2 regions of the Cupriavidus sp. GW822-FHT06G04 genome follow, and region 2 is predicted to be linked to the other one. Evidence: predicted binding sites of a transcription regulator. Region 2 holds the regulator's gene; the other holds the start of a gene.

Region 1 (5,890 bases), 450 kb from region 2:
TCAGACCATTCGGGTCCTTCCACAGGGCGATGTCGCGCGACATGTTGATTTCCTGCGGCATCCAGTGGTTGGCGCAGCCGGCCAGATACTTTTCCCACGCCCACTTGTACTTGAACGGCACCAGCTGGTTCACGTCGGTGGCACCGTTGATCACGCGCTTGTCGGCGGCGTTCACGCGGCGCGTGCTTTGCGCGGCGGCGGCGTTCGGGTTGTTGCCCAGGATGCCCGGCGCCGTGGCGGCCGGCGGCAGTACGCCTTGCTGGTCGACCGTGGCGGCCGGTACGGCGGGTTGCAGGGCAGGCTGCGGCGCAGCTTGCGGCGTGGCTTGAACGTCGTCGTCCCAGCTCAGCATGTTGTGTTCTCCGATGATTCGTTCAGGGGCGGCTGTGGCCGGCGTCGCGCAACACAGTCAGCGATGCGCCGGCCCTCTCCCCTGCCCGGCTTGCGCGCTGGGCGCAAGCCGGTGCAGACCGAGGGTTGTTTCAGATGTTTCGTGGAGGCCGCTTACTGGCAGGCTTCGCACTCTTCGAAGCCGGGATCGCCCGGACGCATCGTGCACACCGCGCCTTCGGCTTCCGGCATGGCCGGGGCCGATGCGGCGGCGGCGTCGATGGACGACTGGCCGTCGGAACCCGAAGACACCGCGTTCAGCGATCCGCGCGACACGGTGGACTTTTCCACGTGCGTCGCGGCCATCGTGCGCAGGTAGTAGGTGGTCTTCAGACCGCGCAGCCAGGCCAGCTTGTAGGTGTCGTCCAGCTTCTTGCCCGATGCACCAGCCATGTAGATATTGAGCGACTGGGCCTGGTCGATCCACTTCTGGCGGCGGCTTGCCGCTTCCACCAGCCAGGTCGGTTCCACTTCGAACGCGGTGGCGTAGACCTCGCGCAGGTCTTGCGGGATGCGGTCGATGCGGGCCAGCGAACCGTCGAAATACTTCAGGTCGGCCACCATCACTTCGTCCCACAGGCCGCGCGCCTTCAGATCGCGCACCAGGTAGTCGTTCACCACCGTGAATTCGCCCGACAGGTTCGACTTCACGTACAGGTTCTGGAACGTCGGCTCGATGCACGCGGACACGCCGATGATGTTCGAAATGGTCGCGGTCGGAGCGATCGCGATGCAGTTCGAGTTGCGCATGCCGTGTTGCTTGATGCGGGCGCGCAGGCTGTCCCAGTCCATCGTCGAAGACATATCGACGTCGAGGTAGCCGCCGCGTTCCTCGGCCAGCAGCTTGAGCGAATCCTGCGGCAGGATGCCGCGATCCCACAGCGAGCCTTCGTACGTGCTGTAGCGGCCGCGCTCTTCGGCCAGTTCGGTCGACGCCTGGTAGGCGTAGTAGCAGACCGCTTCCATCGACGTATCGGCAAACTTGACGGCCGCATCGCTGGCGTACGGCGTGCGCAGTACGTGCAGGCAGTCCTGGAAGCCCATGATGCCCATGCCGACCGGACGGTGACGCAGATTGGAATTGCGCGCCTTGTCCACCGCGTAGTAGTTGATGTCGATGACGTTATCGAGCATGCGCATCGCGGTGCGGATGGTCTTCTGCAGCTTGGCGTGATCGAGCACGTGCGTGCCGTCGGCCTGCTGCTTCAGGTGCGCCACCAGGTTCACCGAACCGAGGTTGCACACGGCGATTTCGCTGTCGTTGGTGTTCAACGTGATTTCCGTGCACAGGTTCGAGCTATGCACCACGCCGATGTGCTGCTGCGGGCTGCGGATGTTGCACGGATCCTTGAACGTGATCCACGGATGGCCGGTTTCGAACAGCATGCCCAGCATCTTGCGCCACAGCTGCATCGCCGGCACTTTCTTGAACAGCTTCAGCTCGCCATTGGCGGCCTTGGTCTCGTAGGCCACGTAGGCCTTCTCGAATTCCTTGCCGACCTTGTCGTGCAGGTCCGGGCAGGTGGACGGCGAGAACAGCGTCCATTCGCCGTTTTCCATCACGCGCTTCATGAACAGGTCCGGAATCCAGTTGGCCGTGTTCATGTCGTGCGTGCGGCGGCGGTCGTCGCCCGTGTTCTTGCGCAGTTCCAGGAATTCTTCGATATCCAGGTGCCACGTTTCCAGGTAGGCGCAGACGGCGCCCTTGCGCTTGCCGCCCTGGTTCACAGCCACGGCCGTGTCGTTGACCACCTTCAGGAACGGCACCACGCCTTGCGACTTGCCATTGGTGCCCTTGATGTGCGAACCGAGCGCGCGCACGTTGGTCCAGTCGTTGCCCAGGCCGCCGGCGAACTTGGACAGCAGCGCGTTTTCCTTGAGCGCCTCGTAGATGCCTTCGAGGTCGTCCGACACGGTGGTCAGGTAGCACGACGACAGTTGCGAACGGCGCGTGCCCGAGTTGAACAGCGTCGGCGTGGACGACATGAAGTCGAACGACGACAGCAGTTGGTAGAACTCGATGGCGCGGGCTTCGCGGTCCTTCTCTTCCAGCGCCAGGCCCATGGCCACGCGCATGAAGAACGCCTGCGGCATTTCGATGCGCACTTCATCGACGTGCAGGAAGTAACGGTCGTACAGCGTCTGCAGGCCCAGGTAGTTGAACTGGAAATCGCGCGACGCATCGAGCGCGGCGCCCAGGCGGGCCAGGTCGAAGGTGGCGAGCTTTTCGTCCAGCAGTTCGGCCTCGATGCCGCGCGCGATGAACTTCGGGAAGTACTCGGCGTACTTCGACGCCATTTCGGCTTGCGTGACTTCCGTGCCCAGGATTTCCTTGCGGATCGTGTGCAGCAGGATGCGGGCCGTGACCTGGCTGTAGGCCGGGTCCTTTTCGATCAGCGTACGCGCGGCCAGGATGGCCGAATCGTAGACCTGCGTCATCGGCACGCCGTCGTAAAGGTTCTTCAGCGTTTCCTTCAGGATTGGTTCGGCGCTCACGGCGTCGCCCAGGCCGCTGCAGGCGTTGTCGATCAGCGCGTGCAGCGCGGTCAGGTCCAGCGGACGGGTCACGCCGTCGTCGGTCACGTTGACCGACACGCCGCTTTCCTGCACACGCGCCACGGCCTGTGCGTTGGCCTGCGCGCGTTCCTGCGTGCGCTTTTCGCGATACAGCACATAGGCGCGGGCCACCTCATGCTCGCCCGAGCGCATCAGCGCCAGTTCCACATGGTCCTGGACGTCCTCGATATGGAACGTGCCGCCATTCGGGCGGCTGCGCACCAGCGCGCGCACCACGTTCTGGGTCAGTTGCTCGACGATTTCGCGCACGCGCGCGGATGCGGCGCCCTGGCCGCCATTGATCGCCAGGAACGCCTTGGTCATCGCCACGCTGATCTTGTTCGGCTCGAATGCCACCACTGCGCCATTGCGGCGGATCAGCTTGTAATCCTGGTACGAAACGCCTGCAGCGGCGGGGGTCTGCTGCGAAGTGCCGGCTGCTGCGCCGACAACGCCAGTCACACCGGTGGATTGTTGTTCGTTCTGGGCCGTTTGCATGAGGTAACTCCTGTTTTAACCCTTGTATGAAGTCTTGTAGTGAAGATGACAAAGTCCCTAGCAAAATGCGCTTCAGAAGACACTCGACGCTGGCCGTGCCAACGGAGAACCTAAACTGCACGTGCGATCACTTTGCTAGGGACTTTTGGTGCTGCGTCGGCCCCATGACCCTGTGTGCCGACGCCACCGCCTGCTGCTGCGGCGCCTGCACCACATCGGGGGCCGATCCCCCGGTTAAACCACTAGATATAGTGGTCTCAATCAAAAACAGGCCTAAGTATAGTGAAAAGAGTCTGGAAGACCAGTCTTGACAAGCGCAGCAGCCACATCCGGAAGCGCCGTGCGGCAGCGCCACATTCCCGCAAAGCGCGCTGCCTCAAGGGCTGGCGGCAAGACGTTCGGTGCCGCACAAATTCACGAAAATTTATTAATGAGAATTTGTCGCTGATAGGTGACCCGAAATGGGGCCGAGCGGACACTGGCGGGGGCGCGATTGTACCCGGCATTGCGCCGGAATGAGGCAGGTGAACGTCGATGCACAACCTTGTGGCAGGCCGATGACCGATCCGCCTGCACACTTTTAACCCTGTCGACGATAGGGCAAAAGGTTGGCCGGCAACTGGGCCAGTGTTGCAAATCGGCCCCAGTCGAAATGCGGACCGGGATCGGTCTTGCGCCCCGGGGCGATGTCGCTGTGTCCAGCGATCCCGGCAATCGGATAGGTCAGGCGCAACGCGGCCACCAGGCTCGCGGCGGTGTCGTACTGGGCGAGCGTGAACGGCTGGTCGTCGGCGCCCTCGATCTCGATGCCGATCGAAAAGTCGTTGCAGCGCGGGCGGCCACAGTATTCGGACTGCCCGGCATGCCAGGCGCGCTGCGTGCACGCGACGAACTGCACCAGCTCGCCTTCGCGCGTGATCAGGAAATGAGCGGACACACGCACGTCGCGGATCGTCTCAAAGAACGGATGGCGCGACACGTCGAGCCGGTTCTGGAAGAACGCCTCGATGTCGCCGGTGCCGAACTGGCCCGGCGGCAGGCTGATGTTGTGGATCACCACCACATCGGTCGGCGCGCCGTCCGGACGCGCGTCGAAATTGGGCGACGGGACGCGCCGGGCGGCTGGCACCCAGCCCTGCGCATCGGGGGTGAAGCGGTGGACGGCGGCGCGCTCAGGCATCGCGGCCCTCGCCTTCGGCCATCGACTCGCTGTCGTCGCGCCCGTCCCGGCCTTCGCGTTCGTCGCGGATTTCCAGTTGCTGGATGCGATAGCGCAACTGGCGGAAATTCAGGCCCAAGAGCGGCGCGGCCGCCGTGCGGTTAAAGCCGGTCTGGCGCAGCGCGCGCAGGATCAGCTCGCGCTCGACGGACTCCAGGCGCGCGGGCAGATCGATCGGAAAAGCGAGATCGGCCAAAGCCGTGGCAAGCGCATCGCTGGCGGGCGCCGGCGCGGCCTCCTCGGCGACAGGCATGGGCTCCGGTTCCGCTTGCGCGGCCGCGGGCGAGGCCGCCGGCCATACGCCACCGACGCCCCATGGCTGGTAGGCGGCGGCCGACGGCAGGCCCGCGCCGCCGGGCGCCACATACGATGCGGACGATGCTGATGACATCGGCGGTGCGGCCACATGACCCGCCTGCAGCAGGCTAGCGCGTTCCATGCCGGCTTCGAGCGGACCCAGGTCGGCCACTTCGATTTCCTCGGTCTCGGCAAATGCGTACGCGCGCTCCAGCAGGTTTTCCAGCTCGCGCACGTTGCCCGGGAACGGATAGGCCGCCAGGCGCGCCAGCGCGGCGCGCGACAGGCGCTTGGGATGCGCATCGCCATAGCGCACGGCCAGATGTTCGAGGATGGCGCGCGCCAGCACCGGCACGTCCTCGGCGCGTTCGCGCAGCGTCGGCATGCGCAGTTCCAGCACGTTGAGACGGTAGTACAAGTCCTGCCGGAACGATCCAGCCGCCACCATCGCGGCCAGGTCCTTGTGGCTCGCGCACATCACGCGCACATCGACGCTGTCTTCGCGGCTCGCGCCGATCTTGCGCACGCGACGCTCCTGCAGCGCGCGCAGCAGCTTGACCTGCATGGCCAGCGGCAGGTCGGCCACTTCATCGAGCAGCAGCGTGCCGCCATGGGCGGCCTGGAAAAAACCGCCGCGCTCGGCATCGGCGCCGGTAAAGGCGCCCTTCACGTGGCCGAAGAACTCGGCCTCCATCAGCGTCTCGGGGATGGCGCCGCAGTTCACGGCGATGAACGGATGCGCCGAGCGCGCGCTGATGGCGTGGATCGCACGCGCAGCGCGCTCCTTGCCGCTGCCCGATTCGCCGCTGATCACCACGGGCGCCATGCTGCGCGCCAGCCGCGACAGCGAGCGGCGCACGTCCTGGATCGCCGCCGACAGCCCCGGCAGCAGCCCGGCGGCGCGATCGCCGGCGTCAGCCACTTCGCCAG
Region 2 (5,890 bases):
GCATATTTGCCCAGGCTTGTGCAGTTGGCCGTGGAATCGTCGGCATCGGAAAAATAGATGTGATTGCCGCATGACGCCATGTAAAGCTTGTTGTAGCCGAACGGCGTGACCTTGCTCGGTGCGCTGGTGGTGCCGTTGCCGTCGATGCTCTTGAGCGGAAAGTAGCTGCCGCTCTTGAAGAAGTCGGCGCGCAGCATCGCGCGCTGCAGGACGGTCTGCGTACGGGTGTCGATTACCCGGTCGCCGCCGGTCATGGCGAGACGGAGTTCGTCGATCGCCGATGCGGACGCCCAGTTCATGAAGTTGCCACTGAAGGCGCTTGAGCATTCATGATTGCTGGATGCGGCGCCGGAAATCGTGAAGTAGCCATTCGTGGCGTTGTACGTGTAGCACTTCGCATTGTTGAAGTAGCCGAGGTAGTTTTGCGACTTGTCGTACGCGCTCCGATAGGCCGCACCAGTGGTCGGAAACTCCACCGACAGCGTGAGCATCAGGTTGGGGTGGATGTTCTGCGACTGGCCATAGAGCGGCGTGCTCGAGATCGAGACGGTCGGTACGGTCGTGGCTGCAGACAACAGCGTGCACCAGAGCATGGCGCAGGCGACGAATAATCGGTGTTGGATCTTCATGAATGCGTTCCCGGTTTGGTGGGGGCAGACGAAGGCAAGGGGCTCAGGAGTCGGACTTGCGATAGATCGACTGGACCATTGCACGCGTGGTGTCGTTGGGTCCGAATCCGATGGCAGTGATCCGGTAGAGATAACGTTTGGCCGCGTCGTTGCTGGCCGACCCGCCGTTCGAACTATCGGGCAGCAGCTCGATCAGGTAACGCGGCTTGCGGGCCGGCGTGAGACCCGATCCCGTCGGATATTGGCGCCCCGTGAACGTGCCGTATTCCACGGTGCTGTTGCCGGTTGCGGCCGTCCAGTCGATGGTGTTCCAGATCGGCTCGCCGGTCCCGCTGAACGTATCGCACAGTCCGAGGTATGGCGATGGCGCCGCGGTGCCGGTGTTGCAGCCGCCCGCGAGAAATCCCACGGGCTTGTCCGGCGCGAAAATGCTCGACCGGCTCTTTGCCGCTACGGCGCCCTGAATATCGATTTCGGCGTCATACAACGCCGCTTCCGCCGCCTGATAGGCGATTTCGAAGTCGCGCTGGTTGCGCGTGGAGCGCTTGGTGTCGAGCGCAAGGCGCGCGCCGCCCAGCGCCAGCAGCGTGATCACCAGCAGCATGATCACAGCGGTAATCAGCGCGATGCCTGTGGGGCGACGCGAGCGGTGGAGCCTCGCGGGTCGGATGGTCATTAGCATGACGAATCTCCGCAGGACTGATAGTTGCGAATCTGCACGGTGGCGTAGTACAGCTTCCGTACGGATCCCGTGTCTGTCGTGGGCGTGAAAGTCGCGTTGTTACCGCTGTACAGCGGCCCAAACAGCGAGATCGTGGCGGGCGTGCCCGCATCGGCGCTGAGGTTGTCCGCACGCACGACCAGTGCGATCTTTACGGTCTTGACGTTGATCCAGTCCGTGGCCGCCATGCCGTCCGCGGTGACGTATTTGTCGGGCACGTCATCGCCGTTTGTGGTGACGCCGTACAGCAGTTGCATGGTTTCCACGCCGGGCACCAGTTCCTGCGTGACAAAAGTCGTGCCTTCGACGCCGTTGGCCGCACGCGTGCGGTACTTGCACATCAGCGACGGCTTGCCGCTGGCGCCATTGGCGATGAACAGCATCGATAATCCACGCTCGGTATCGGCGGTGTCGTTGCTAGTCGATCCCGCCACACCTTGCCCGGAACAGTCGATGACCGAACCGTCCGGCACGTTTTTTTGCGTTTCCGATTTGCCGATGCCGTAATAGCGGATCATGACCGCGTCGCTGCCGTTGACCGCGGTGCCCGGTCCGCAGCTCAGCGTCTCGCTGTCGTTGGGTGTCGAGCAGTTGTCCAGGCCGGTCAGCATCGCCGAGGTGACAGAAAGCATGCCACCGGTATCGCTGACGACAGGTACGTACGCGGTTTGACGCATCAGGCGCGTCATGACGGAGATCGCAAAGTTGCCGCGTTCTTCCAGGTTGGCGTTATCGTCGATGGTCACATAGCTGCTGCGACTCATGAGATAGAAGGACAGTCCCGCCATCAGCACGAGCAGCGTGATGACCAGCGTGACCATCAGCTCGATCAGCGTAAAGCCGGCATCGCGGCGTGGTAGCGGCGGAGCACATCGGCGCGGCATCAACTTGCAACTCCCGGTGAAACCACGACGACGATCTGCACGGTTTCGGACCCATCGGCAGCCAGGCCATCGGCCGTGCCGGTATCGGTGCTGTCATTGAAGCGCGAGATCCAGCCAATCTTGATGACCAGCGGCGCATTGGCGCCGCCCGTGTCGTTGCAGTCCCACATATAGCCGGTGGTGGTCCAGGTGTTGACGTCCCGGCAGATCACGGCCCGTCCGCCGGGCAGGCCGGCGGTGACGCGCCGCGCCCACTCGGCGGTATCGAAAGCGGCCGCGATCGGCTGGCATACGCTTGACGCGCCGGCACAGGCGGTTTTGTAGAGATTGTTTGCGTCGGAAATCTGTGGGATGCCCAGCTTCGTGTCGAAGTTGTCAAAGGCGCCCGCGTTGGTCTGCACCAGATTTGCGCGCATGCGATCCGCCATGTCGTTGGCCAATTGCAGGGCGACGACGTCATAGGAAGACTGCTGCGCGAAGCGGAATGACTTGATGAGCAGGTTTGCCACGCCCAGCACGCCGAAGGCGAGCACGACGATGGCGACCAATGCTTCAAGCATAGTGAAGCCGGCTGCCCCCCGGCAGCGTGATTGACCCATGACGACTCCCGTCCAATAAACGACAGTTCTTTTTGTTTTTTCTCGGCGCGCTGGCGTTCTGCGTTCTGTTGCGTCCGGGCCTCTGATGGGCCGGTGCCGCAGGGTGTAGCGGTTGAATCGCGCGCTCGTTGGTCAACCTCCTACCCGAAGGAGGTCAGTGCAGATTAGACAGCTTTTTTAGTGAAGTGACTACCCCTTTCGTGGGGTGGGAGGGGAAAATTCGTCGAGTACGTCGCGGAATTCCGACACGTCTTCGAAGCTTCGGTAGACGGAGGCGAAGCGGATATAGGCGATCTTGTCGAGCTTGCGCAGCTCGCGCATGACCAGTTCGCCCAACTGGCTGCTTGGCATTTCCTTTTCGCCCAGCGCCAGCAGTTTTTCCTCGATCCGGAGAATCGCTTCGTCGATGGCTTCGGCCGAAACCGGGCGCTTGCGCAGGGCCAGCCGCATCGAATCCTTTAGCTTGCCGCGCGAATAATCGACGCGGGAGCCGTTCTTCTTGACGATGGCGGGGAAAAACAGCTCGATGCGCTCGTAGGTGGTAAACCGGCGGTCGCAGGCTTCGCAACGACGGCGGCGGCGCACGGTCTCGCCGTCTTCGGATACGCGACTATCGAGGACCTGGGTATTGGAATGAGCGCAGAAGGGGCATTTCATGCCTGACCACCCGGAGAAATTTGCCAGTCCGCATTTTGCATCTTTGAGTTCTTCCGCGGATCTGTGGCGGGTCAACCGGCGCCACCACCCATCGGGCAGTGGCGCCGTTGGTGCGCGCTAACTACCGCGCAATCAGCGTATCGCTCAGCCGTAGACCGGGAAGCGGCGCGTCAGCGCGGACACCTGCTCGCGTACCTTGGCGATGTTGGCCTCGTCGTGCGGGTTGTCCAGCACGTCGGCGATCAGGTTGGCGACCTGGCGCGCCTCGTCTTCCTTGAAGCCGCGCGTGGTCATGGCCGGCGAGCCAAGACGGATGCCGGACGTGACGAACGGCTTCTCCGGGTCGTTCGGGATCGCGTTCTTGTTCACCGTGATATGTGCATCGCCCAGAATCTTCTCGGCTTCCTTGCCGGTGATCTTCTTGGCGCGCAGATCGACCAGCATCACGTGGCTTTCGGTCTTGCCGGACACGATGCGCAGGCCACGTGCGATCAGCGTTTCGGCCAGCATGGCGGCGTTCTTCACCACCTGTTCCTGGTACGCCTTGAATTCCGGCTGCAGCGCTTCCTTGAAGGCCACGGCCTTGCCGGCGATCACGTGCATCAGCGGGCCGCCCTGGATGCCGGGGAAGATTGCCGAGTTGATGGCTTTTTCATGCTCGGCCTTCATCAGGATCACGCCGCCGCGCGGGCCGCGCAGGCTCTTGTGGGTGGTCGTGGTGACGAAGTCCGCGTGCGGCACCGGGTTCGGATACACGCCGGCGGCGATCAGGCCAGCGTAGTGGGCCATGTCCACCATGAAGTAGGCGCCCACCGCCTTCGCCACCTTGGCGATGCGCTCGAAGTCGATGCGCAGGGCGAAGGCCGACGCGCCCGCGATGATCAGCTTCGGCTTCTTTTCATGGGCCAGCTTTTCCAGCGCGTCGTAGTCGATGTCTTCCTGCGCGTTCAGGCCGTAGCTCACCACGTTGAACCACTTGCCGCTCATGTTCAGCGCCATGCCGTGGGTCAGGTGACCGCCTTCAGCCAGGCTCATGCCCATGATGGTGTCGCCCGGCTTCAGCATGGCGAAGAACACGCCCTGGTTGGCCTGCGAGCCCGAGTTCGGCTGCACGTTGGCGGCTTCGGCGCCAAACAGCTGCTTGACGCGATCGATGGCCAGCTGCTCGACCACGTCGACATATTCGCAACCGCCGTAGTAACGCTTGCCCGGATAACCTTCGGCGTACTTGTTGGTCAACTGCGACCCCTGCGCGGCCATCACGGCGGGCGAGGTGTAGTTTTCGGAAGCGATCAGTTCGATATGGTCTTCCTGACGCTGGTTCTCTTTCTGGATCGCGGCAAAGACCTCGGGGTCGATCTGCTCGATCGTGAAGCGGCTGCGTTCAAACATGGCGTGACTCGTCTGTAAAAAGGAAAGCGGCCGGCAATGTCGATAGGAAAATCGGATGCATTCGGCGCTATCGGTTTTCTTGGGAATACTTCGCGGGTAGGGCGCGCGCGGAAAGCACTGGCGTCCGGCACCGGCGCCCGGCCACGTAAAACCCGTATGGCCGACCGGTGCAGGGCGCACCCTGCTTCCCATTCGCTGCCCAGGCGAGCGGCAGGCGCTATGAACATCGCGCCCAAGGAACTTGCGCTTCCTCGTGGTAGTACCCACTGACTTCGCCAGTCGCGCAAGGTGGAATGGTTGCGCCAGAGTTTATGCGAAGGCGGGCCTCGCCGCAAGACAGCGGAGCAACCGCCCCATACCCGCGCCCGCCCATGCCGGCAAGCGCCGCGGGCGGTTGGCTCGCAACTTGCTGTTGCAAAGTCGCCTACGGGTTAACCAGTGCGCTCCGTTACAATGCCCGCCATGTCAAATTTCGTGTGGCCGTTGCGCGTGTACTGGGAAGACACGGACGCCGGCGGCGTGGTGTTCTACGCCAACTACCTGAAGTTCTTCGAGCGGGCCCGCACCGAATGGCTGCGCTCGCTCGGCATCGAACAGCAAACGCTCGCAGATACTTCGGGCGTGGTCTTCGTCGTACGAAGTACTTCTGTGGAATACAATGCGCCCGCCCGGCTGGATGATCAGTTGCAAATTCGCACCGATATCGAACGGGTTGGACCGGCCTCAGTCCAATTCGCCCAGGAAGCCTGGCGTGAGGGTGTTTTGCTTGCGTCCGGCCAGATCCGTGTCGGATGCGTAGATAAAATCACATTTCGCCCGGCTCCGATACCCGCCCCTGTTCTTGCCACCATAAAAAACGCTCGATGAATCCAGTGACCGTCACACAAGACCTGTCGATCATTTCGCTGGTGCTCCACGCGAGCTTGCTGGCCCAGGCCGTTATGGCGCTGCTGCTGGTGATGTCGCTGTTTTCGTGGACATACATTTTCCGCAAGCATTTGGCGCTGC

Evidence for each region. Region 2 encodes NrdR, which represses ribonucleotide reductase genes. Its sites were predicted from a motif close to CACNANATNTNGTG; they were not measured.
Region 1: the regulator NrdR is predicted to act here: its motif matches at 3,685-3,698, upstream of AC1RKI_RS06935 (ribonucleoside-diphosphate reductase subunit alpha).

What each region holds. Positions count from the first base shown of each region.
Region 1 is NZ_JBXALD010000002.1:628,235-634,124, forward strand. It holds gene AC1RKI_RS06930 (ribonucleotide-diphosphate reductase subunit beta) at 1-352, opposite strand, end outside; gene AC1RKI_RS06935 (ribonucleoside-diphosphate reductase subunit alpha) at 505-3,444, opposite strand; gene ampD (1,6-anhydro-N-acetylmuramyl-L-alanine amidase AmpD) at 4,025-4,624, opposite strand; gene AC1RKI_RS06945 (sigma-54-dependent transcriptional regulator) at 4,617-5,890, opposite strand, start outside.
Region 2 is NZ_JBXALD010000002.1:179,128-185,017, reverse strand. It holds gene AC1RKI_RS04840 (pilus assembly protein) at 1-629, opposite strand, end outside; gene AC1RKI_RS04835 (pilus assembly PilX family protein) at 673-1,305, opposite strand; gene AC1RKI_RS04830 (PilW family protein) at 1,305-2,234, opposite strand; gene pilV (type IV pilus modification protein PilV) at 2,234-2,833, opposite strand; gene nrdR (transcriptional regulator NrdR) at 3,023-3,490, opposite strand; gene glyA (serine hydroxymethyltransferase) at 3,635-4,882, opposite strand; ZMP/ZTP riboswitch at 5,073-5,175, opposite strand; gene ybgC (tol-pal system-associated acyl-CoA thioesterase) at 5,345-5,749, shown strand; gene tolQ (protein TolQ) at 5,746-5,890, shown strand, end outside.